DNA from 3 places in the Lysinibacillus sp. KU-BSD001 genome. Region 1 is predicted to be linked to each of the others. Evidence: riboswitches for the same ligand, from Rfam matches in the RefSeq annotation. Region 1 holds a riboswitch; each other region holds the start of a gene.
The links. Region 1 has a riboswitch for preQ1 ahead of queD (6-carboxytetrahydropterin synthase QueD). Riboswitches for the same ligand answer to the same signal wherever they lie in the genome.
Positions count from the first base shown of each region.

Region 2: it holds a riboswitch for preQ1, as region 1 does, so the genes downstream of both, queF (preQ(1) synthase) here and queD (6-carboxytetrahydropterin synthase QueD) in region 1, are expected to answer to the same signal.
Region 3: it holds a riboswitch for preQ1, as region 1 does, so the genes downstream of both, AAGS61_RS04420 (QueT transporter family protein) here and queD (6-carboxytetrahydropterin synthase QueD) in region 1, are expected to answer to the same signal.

Region 1 covers NZ_JBDQZI010000005.1:110,681-113,966, reverse strand. The annotation lists gene AAGS61_RS09640 (hypothetical protein) at 1-607, shown strand, start outside; PreQ1 riboswitch class I at 1,048-1,094, shown strand; gene queD (6-carboxytetrahydropterin synthase QueD) at 1,467-1,940, shown strand; gene queE (7-carboxy-7-deazaguanine synthase QueE) at 1,933-2,661, shown strand; gene yidC (membrane protein insertase YidC) at 2,938-3,286, opposite strand, start outside.
Region 2 covers NZ_JBDQZI010000004.1:150,087-153,372, forward strand. The annotation lists gene AAGS61_RS07900 (VUT family protein) at 1-172, opposite strand, end outside; gene queC (7-cyano-7-deazaguanine synthase QueC) at 177-911, opposite strand; PreQ1 riboswitch class I at 917-961, opposite strand; gene queF (preQ(1) synthase) at 966-1,466, opposite strand; PreQ1 riboswitch class I at 1,588-1,634, opposite strand; gene AAGS61_RS07915 (hypothetical protein) at 1,769-2,017, opposite strand; gene AAGS61_RS07920 (RNA polymerase sigma factor) at 2,004-2,543, opposite strand; gene AAGS61_RS07925 (group-specific protein) at 2,521-2,910, opposite strand; gene AAGS61_RS07930 (ABC transporter permease) at 2,911-3,286, opposite strand, start outside.
Region 3 covers NZ_JBDQZI010000002.1:239,997-243,282, reverse strand. The annotation lists gene AAGS61_RS04425 (chorismate-binding protein) at 1-432, opposite strand, end outside; T-box leader at 494-701, opposite strand; gene AAGS61_RS04420 (QueT transporter family protein) at 890-1,372, opposite strand; PreQ1 riboswitch class I at 1,379-1,423, opposite strand; gene AAGS61_RS04415 (ABC transporter substrate-binding protein) at 1,970-2,983, shown strand; gene AAGS61_RS04410 (ABC transporter permease) at 3,006-3,286, shown strand, end outside.

The DNA of each region.
Region 1 (3,286 bases):
TGAAATCTATGCTAAATACAATGTGAAATTTTTAATAGTAGGCGTTCCTAGTGGTATTAAAGAATATTTCTCAAAAGTAGAAAATGCATCTTCAATCAGTAATAGGCTTGAAGAAATTCCTGAGGTCTCAAAATTAAGTAAAGAACAAGTTGAAAATTTTGTTAAAAAAGGATTTATAGATAAATTAAAAATCGAAATGGATGATGATTCCTTGAGGACACTTAATAATGATGTTTATTGGTCTACTTTAGGCATTCCTCAAAGACTACATGAATATTGTTTGAAAATTGCATATGCCTTAGAAGATAATGATTGGCAAATTAGCAATGAATTATTAAAGTCGGCTAAAATTGATTGGATAAATCAATCATTAACTTCTAACTATTCAAATATAGAAATATTGATGAATTCAAGGGAAACAACTGTTCAAAGAAAGAATCAAGTATTATATGCATTGGGAAAAGTAGAGAAGGAGAAATTTAAATACTCTGATATAGAAGAAATAGTTAGAATAGAATTTCCTTCTACCACTCAAGCTACAATGAATATAGGTCAAATGTTATCTGAAATAGCAAATAGTGATCCCCCCTATAAAGAAAACTCCTAAAGGAGATAGTTACACTTTTGTTGATCCAAAATTTTGCATCTGCCTAAGAATGATGTTGGTGAAAAATAATAATGAAAAAATTGAGAAGTTACCACTTAGCGAAGTATAGCTATTAGGATAAAACCTCGCTTAGATACATTACAGAGAACCGCACCATAAGTAAGTGCGGTTAAATTCTTGAAATGGGTTCAGCTATACAGTGATTATGTTCTGTAAAGCCGAATAATATTTCAAAGATGTTAGTAGCAAGAATTTTAAAAATTCTATTGACAAAACACCTTATCCAGCAATTGATGGAATGATTAGATGAAAAAACTAAAGCAAGTAATGCTGCTTATATTTCAGAGAAGTATTATTCGAACGCTATAAAAATAAAATTATATTTGAAATTTTCTACTACTCCATATATTATATTGTTATTAAAGAATGCCCGGAATAGAACGGGAGAGGTTCATAGCTAATACCCTCTATAAAAAACTATGGAAACATGACAATCTGCCATGTCCATATAGGACGTGGCTTTTTATGTTTTATTCATACGTTTTAATAGAATAATTGGTAGCGCCTCTCTTGAAAAGTGTAGGGAACATTTTACAAGGGAGGTTTTTTTATATCTGGCTGCAAAGTTGAAGCAGAATTAAAAATCTAGTTTGGGTTATGGGCCTGATGGAAACAGTCGGTAGTCTATATGTAAATCCTAATTATTTCGTACACTAAGGAGAAAAATAGCATTTTTTCTTGGGATGCTGTTTTTTCGTTATAAAGGAGTTTTTGAAGTTGAAGCAGGAAAAAGCAATAATAGTATTTAATGGAGGTCAGGACAATATCACTCATTTGTTCTGAGAGGGAGTTTTAAAGCATGTATAATTTTAGAATTATTGAGAAGCTACAAAAAATAGATGAAGATATTCAAAGAAGTCAATTAAACTATCATTCAAAACGTGTTCTCGTAAGCAAAGAGTTTACCTTTGATGCTGCTCATCATTTACATAACTACGAGGGGAAATGTAAAAATTTACATGGTCATACGTATCGTGTTGTCTTCGGATTGAGTGGTTATACGGATGAACGAGGGATTATGCTTGATTTTGGTGACATAAAGGAAATATGGAAACAAAAAATAGAAATTTATTTGGATCATCGTTATTTAAATGAAACTCTTCCGCCGATGAATACGACGGCAGAGAATATCGTTGTTTGGATTTACGAAAAGTTTAATGAAGCCTTGCTTGATGAACAACTATATAATGGGGCACGCGTGGAATTTATCAGGTTGTATGAAACCCCTACAAGCTATGCTGAAGCCAGAAGAGAGTGGATGGAAGTTGAGTAAAGTACCCGTTATAGAGATTTTTGGTCCCACGATTCAAGGTGAAGGAATGGTAGTAGGTCAGAAGACAATGTTTGTACGCACTGCCGGCTGTGATTATTCTTGTTCTTGGTGCGACTCATCATTTACGTGGGATGGTAGTGGCAAGCATCTGATCGTTCAAATGACAGCAGAAGAGATTTGGTCTGAGTTGAAACGACTTGGGGGTAACGGTTTTTCATTCGTCACGATCTCGGGAGGAAATCCGGCACTTCTTCGTAATTTGGATGCGCTTGTTGCAATTTTAAAAGAAAATAACATAGAGATTGGTGTTGAAACACAGGGAAGCAAATGGCAAGATTGGCTGTATGATATCGATGAACTAACGATTTCACCAAAGCCCCCTAGTTCTGGGATGACGACAGATTTTTCTATGCTCTCTGATATTTTGGAAAAGCTTAGAGATAAAAACAGCCATCAGCATATATCTCTCAAAATCGTTGTATTTAATCAAGAGGATTATGCTTATGCTAAACAAGTTCACCTTCGATATCCGACCATTCCTTTTTACCTTCAAGTCGGAAATGATGACATTACTTCGATGGACAATGCACAGTTGATCAGCCATTTATTAAAGAAGTATCAAACGCTAATCGATCAAGTGATGATGGATGAAGAATTAAAAAATGTTAAAGTACTACCGCAGCTGCATGCACTTGTGTGGGGAAATAAAAGAGGTGTATAGCTATCAGCTGTAAAACTATATGCAAAATCTCTCAATTAAATACTTTACGCAGAACCGTATCATAAATAGTAGTAAACTCCATTCTCCACAATCTGGCGCAAGAGTTTAATAAGAGTTAGATTTTTAAACGACTTTATTGTTATATTTTTGAGGGTAGTGAAGTATCATACATCAAAAATTAAATAACTATATTTTTTAACCTCGCCCTAAATTTAGAACAGGGTTATTCAAACTAACAAACCCCTCTTACATTTTCCGTAAGAGGGGCTTGTTATTCTATTTATATATTTTTTTAATTAATAATTGTTGTGCTATTAATAATAAAGCACTCACTGTCCAATAAATCGGTAATATCGATGGATTTAACAGACTAAAAATGAGCATCATAATTGGATTAATGAATACCATTATTTTCACATTTGTCGGTTGATTTTTATCTAATGAAATAAAGCTTTGAATTAAATAAATGAAACAAGCAATAATTGAAATGCCAATATCCATTGTCCCTAAATTCATCCAAAGGAAATTTTCACTTGCAATTGCTACATCTATTGTAATTGCATAAATCAGTGAAAATAAAATAGGCAATTGAATGAGTATTGGTAAACAACCTAATAAAAAACTT
Region 2 (3,286 bases), on a different contig from region 1:
CATACGTTTTAGCTCTGCCATATTTATTTTGGACTAAATCTCGGAAAATAAAAGTTGCCCCTACAAAAAGCGTACCCATTGGGACAATAAACATGCCGAATTGCAGCGGTGCAAACTTTGCTGTTACTACATTCGCAATGACAATGGATAATAAATAAAATAAGATTCTCATTTCTCTATATTCCTTCCTTTACAATCGAATTATTCTGTTCTGCTTCCTTCGAATTTAAATACGCAGCAAGTCCTCTGTTTCGCAACTTACATGCCGGGCATTCCCCGCAACCATCTGCTTGAATACCGTTATAACAAGTTAACGTTTTGGTACGAACAAATTGTAGTGCGCCTAACTCATCTGCAAGCGCCCATGTTTGTGCCTTATCTAACCACATTAGCGGCGTCTCCATGACAAACGTAGCGTCCATCGATAAATTTAATGTGACATTGAGTGACTTGATAAACACATCGCGGCAATCCGGATAACCACTAAAATCTGTTTCGCATACACCTGTGACGATATACTTCGCTCCGACTTGGCTCGCTAACACCCCTGCAAAAGAGAGGAAAAGAAGATTACGTCCTGGTACAAAAGAAGATGGTAGCTCTCCCTCTTCCCCTTCCTCCACTTCGATTTCCTGTCGTGTTAATGCACTCGGCGCAAGCTGATTAAGGAGCGACATATCCAGTATGTGATGTTTCACGCCTAGTTCCTGTGCGATTTCTTTTGCACATTCGATTTCAAGTGCATGTCGTTGCCCATAATCAAATGTTACTGCCTCTACCTGTGCAAAGCGCTCCAGTGCCCAAAATAGACAAGTCGTACTATCTTGCCCACCGCTAAACACAACAATGGCTTTCTCCTGTTTCATATGAAAAACTCCCTTATAAACGAAAAGACAGCATTCTAAGAAAATGCTGTCTCTTCTTAGTTTTTTTAAGAGGGGGGGCTAAAAACCTCTACTATTTCATTATCGGTTATCAATTTTTTCTGGATTTAGATCGTGATTCATTAAACGATAATGCGCCATTTCTTCATATTTCGTCCCCGGTCTACCGTAGTTGCACCAAGGGTCGATCGAAATACCTCCGCGCGGTGTGAATTTTCCCCATACTTCGATATAGCGTGGGTTTAGCAGTTTAATTAAATCATCCATAATGATGTTCACACAATCCTCATGGAAATCACCATGGTTGCGGAAGCTAAATAAATATAATTTTAATGATTTACTCTCCACAATTTTTTGATCTGGAATGTACGAAATGTACATTGTTGCAAAATCAGGCTGACTTGTAATCGGGCATAAGCTTGTAAACTCTGGGCAATTAAATTTCACAAAATAATCGCGGTTTGAATGCAAATTATCCACCGACTCTAATACTTCAGGAGCATAATCAAATGAATATTTCGTATTTTGATTTCCTAATAGTGTTAAATCTTTTAATCCTTCCTCGTGGCTACGGCCAGACATAAAAAAACCTCCCAGTATATGTTTCCCAAAACACATCACAAGAGAGGCGGCATTCATCCATCTAAACTAAAGCGAACAAATAAAAAAGCCACGTCCGATATGGACATGGCGTAATAAGCATGCTTCCATAGTTTTTTATAGAGGGTATCAGCTATGAACCTCTCCCGTTCAAATGTCGGGAATATTCTTTTCTTTTGATATAATACATAAAACAAAGGAATACGTCAAATATATTTTGAGAATTAAAGCTTTATTATTATCCGATAGAAGACTCCTGCCTCAAGATATTATCCATTCATTCTTTATAAAATAAACAACTGCAATATAGTTATTAAAACTGCACTTGCAAGCGGCACTAGCTTCATCGCATTATAGCCAGATGAGGAGGAATGTATTTGCTCTAGTGGATCTTTTGCAGGTGATGCAAGAAACTCGATAAAGCGTTGCCACCGACTCACTTTAAATTGTGCCAATGATTGCGGTACTTCCACTTTATATTCATCCAATCTTTTTTGTAGTGATGGTTCCTTGTCAAATTCATCCTTCAGCATGAAAATCCTCCTTTAGTTCATCTTTTAAAAACTTAATTGCGTTATGCAATCTTGATTTTACCGTACCAATTGGGATTGATAAAATTTGTGCAACTTCTTCTTGCGGTAAATCGTGATAGTACGTTAGTAAAATGACTCCTCGTTGTTTTTCCGGTAACTTTGCGATTGCTTCTTGCACTGCTAACTTTTCATCTGCTGAAAATTGGCTAGTAGCTGCTGGTACTAAAAACGGAAAAAATGTTTGCCACTTTTTTCGTCTATTTAATTTGTTTACAAGTAGCCTGTAAGCAATTTGAAACAAGTAAGACTTTACAGTTCCCTTCTCTACATCATAGCTATGTAATGTTTTTTGCAATCTTTCAAACGTATCATGAACAATATCCATACTAAGCTGTTCTTCTTGGGTGTAACGAAACAGGAAGCAATAAAGCGTTTCATATAAATTATGATACAGCATATTAAAGGCTTCTATATCGCCTTGTTTGTATGCTTCTATCCATTCTTCATTGCTTTTCATCAAGCCCATCCCCCCAATGAGCTTTTATCGACTTTAATGTAACAGAAACGCGCGTCACAAAATACCCCACTATGACAATTACCCATGCCTGAGACTGATTTGTAAAAAATTGCACATATGGATTGTCAATTGTTTGACCAGCTGTAATTAAGAAATTTAATGCTTGCACGCAAATAATTGTATAAATCGCTAAAATAATTGTTAGTGTATCAAACATATTCCAACGTAAGTAAATAGTTGTTTTCTTGTAATTTATTTTTTTATTTTCACGGACTATATATTTCCTATCATAAGGAATCATTATCGCTAATATAAGTATAATCCATATCCCCATAATGATGAGTGAAATTATCCAACCAATATCCAATTGTATCACCTACCTAAAGCTATAAACTTTTCTAGCAATAAACGCCAATAAAATACTAAATACAGTTAAAATGATAAAATATTGATACTCAGGAAGCCATGTTTCATTTACCATATTTAAATGTAATTGCAAACTGTCATTCAGATAAAGCATTGGATTCCAAAGTAAGAAAATATAATAATTTTGTGGATCTTTTCCTGCAAGAGTTAAAAACATCGACGACATTGTAATGGAAAACATAAACAGAATCATAATCGGTATTAACATACTTTGAGCTACTTTTCCATTTTTAAATAAACCCGCCAATATAAAGCTAAGAGGATACAATGCCAGCAAGACAAAATTACTAATGAACACCATTTTCAGAAAAGATACTAGTGAAACA
Region 3 (3,286 bases), on a different contig from region 1:
TGTATGGACGATTGTTAATTCATCTGTGACATGATCGAAAATCACAACGGTGTCGTATACATGGAAATTTACAGCTGGAATCGTGCTTTGTTCACGGTTGAAGCGAATATAACCGATTGCCCCGCCTGTGAATGGATATTCTGTGTGATTCGAAACACGTGGCATGACCTGCTTTAATGAACGCACTAAATCACCTTCGTAGCTATAAGACTGTCCTGTTACATGCGAACTTTCTGTTAGTGTTGTATTCGATCCTGTGTATGTTTTGCGTGGGTTCGCCCCGATAAATGAATAGCGTCCTGTCGTTTCGTGTTTCGCTGAACTTTCCAATAAAAATTTTCGTGTCCCTTGTAGGCGATTGAAAATTAATACAGGTGTTAAGCAATCGCCATTTACTTTTTTAATTGTCGTACGTAATGTGTGTTTAATCATCATTCTCACTCCACTCTTCTAAAATAAAAAAAGTCCTCTACAAAAAGCATAAACACTTTTTGTAGAGGACGATATGAACCGCGTTGCCACCTCAAGTTGAAGCTAAAAAAGCTCCCATCTCGAATCTCGTAACGTGAGATATCCCGTTCGCTAACTCATGCTAGCGACTCTCATAAGGCCCATTCACAAGCGAAAATGACACGTTTCCACCAACCACGTGCTCTCTAAACATTTGGCTGCTTGCTACTCTTCTTATTCATCAATTTGCTCAGCTATTCTTCACTCTGCTCGTATGGCGATTACAGCTCCCCGTAATCTTCAACCAACCCGAACATTCTAATTAGTATCATTGTACGAGGAAAAGAACGATAAGTCAATATTTTCAGAAAATAATAATATGTAAGAATGCTATCCATAAAAAAATCGAACGGCACATCGACCGCTCGATTGAAAAATTTTAAATTAAATTTTTGAAATTTAAACGGTTATTTAATAGGTACATAATCGGTGCACCTACTGCCAATACGACGAATTCACCCGCTGCTACTGTTAACCATGTCCAGAAGAAAGGTAGCTCCAGTGCGAGATTTAATTCGAAGGCAATAATAAACATTGTAAACGTAAATAGGAGCGTATTTAATACTAAACGTACCATAATATTTTTCACGAATTTACAAATCAATACAAAAATTGAAATCGTAATGATGGAGTGTGCAACACCGAAAATAAGGTCATACAATCCTAATGGTGAAAACATATTAGCAATAAATACCCCTAGTATAATCCCGATTGAAAAACGAGGATTAAATGCTACTAAATGATTGAATATTTCAGAAATACGGAACTGCACTTCTGTAAATCCAAACGGTGCAACGAGCATTGTTACAGCAATATAAAGCGCTGCAATAATCCCTGTCGTTGCCATAAATTTAACCTTCATATAAAATTCCTCCTAGTTTTTTTACGTGGGATGGTTTCGAACCACGGCGACTTAGCACGAAGTAATATTTTAGTATAATAGATGGCTATCGTCAAATATCTTATAAATCGAAATATATCAATAGTAAAGAAAATTTGAGATGTATGATTCATGAGGCGTTTGGGCTGATCATGCTATACGCCATGTGTGAATAAAATCATTCTCTTAAAAGGGAGAGCGGGGTGTAACTGAAAATAGCATTCATTACTAAAGAAATCTAGAAAATGTACACGCCACAACAATAGACCCCTTTTCGTACGTAAAATAAAGTCTCTTTTTCAGTCTGCTTTCCTCATCAAACTAGACTTAAATACTAGATATCAACAATTAATTATTAGAAAATTGCTAGAAGTATTTTTAATATTTACATGATAAATAGCTAATTAATTTAGTGCTTTAAAGCGCAAAAATATCTTAAATTAGATTTATAGTATTTAGAAAATTCATAATGTTATTGACTGTCAGATAATATGAGTGTAAGATAGCGGTACATTCATACTTTGCTAAGTTGAATCAGCAAAGTGCAAATAGATAAATAGTTCTAGGGGGATAACAGAAATGGCTATTACTTTGAAAAAGCTTTCATTTTTATCGTCAGCAGCGTTAGCATTAATGCTTGCGGCATGTAACAGTGACGACACAAGCTCGTCGGATGCATCAACAGGTTCATCAGGTGGTGATGCGGCACCAGAAGAAACATACGTAATCGGTGTGACACAAATTGTTGAGCATCCATCACTAGATGCGGCATATGAAGGGTTTAAAAAAGCACTTCGAGATGCTGATTTAGATGTCGAATATCAATACAATACAGCAAATGGTGATCCGAGCCAGACAGTAACGATTGCACAAAAGTTAGTAGGGGACGGAGTAGATTTAATTTTTGCTAACTCAACACCTTCAGCGCAAGCGGCGAAGTCAGCAACATCTGATATTCCAATTGTCTTCACATCTGTAACAGATGCCGTGGGGGCAGAATTAATCGCTTCTATGGAAGCACCAGGTGGTAACGTGACAGGTACTGTCGATTTACACCCAGAGACAATTGCTAATACAGTGAAATTCCTAAAAGAGGAGCTAGGTGCAAAAAAGGTTGGGACAGTATATAACACAGGTGAGCAAAACTCGATTGCACAAGTAGAGCAAGTAAAAGCTGCATTAGAAGCACAAGGGTTAACGCTTGTGGAAGCTGCCGTATCAACTTCAGCTGAGGTACAACAAGCGACAGAATCATTACTTGGAAAAGTAGATTCTTTATACATTATTACAGACAATACAGTTGTATCCGCACTGGAGTCAGTGATTGGTGTGGCTAATACGAATCAATTACCGTTAATCGTTGGCGAGATGGACTCTGTAGCGCGCGGCGGATTAGCAGCTTACGGTTTCGAATACTATGATATCGGTTATGAAGCAGGACAAAAGGCGGCTGAGATTTTAAAAGATGGTAAATCAGCAGGTGAGATTCCGGCGACATACCCAGCTAACTTAAAACTTGTCATCAATAAAGCAACTGCAGAAAATTTAGGTCTTGAAATTAAAGATACTTGGAATGCAGAAGTAATCGAATAAATAACTTAGGAGATGATTCAATATGTTTACAGCTCTATTCGGTTCTGTTGAGCAAGGAATCATCTATGCAATTATGGCACTCGGGGTGTACTTAACATTCCGAGTGTTAGATTTTCCGGATTTAACGGTTGATGGAAGCTTTGTTACAGGGGCGGCAACAGCAGCGGCAATGATCGTGCTGGGCTACAACCCTATCATTGCTACATTAGTCGCGATAGTAGCTGGATTTATTGCAGGATGTATGACAGGACTTTTACACACAAAAGGAAAAATAAATCCACTGCTTTCAGGGATTTTAATGAT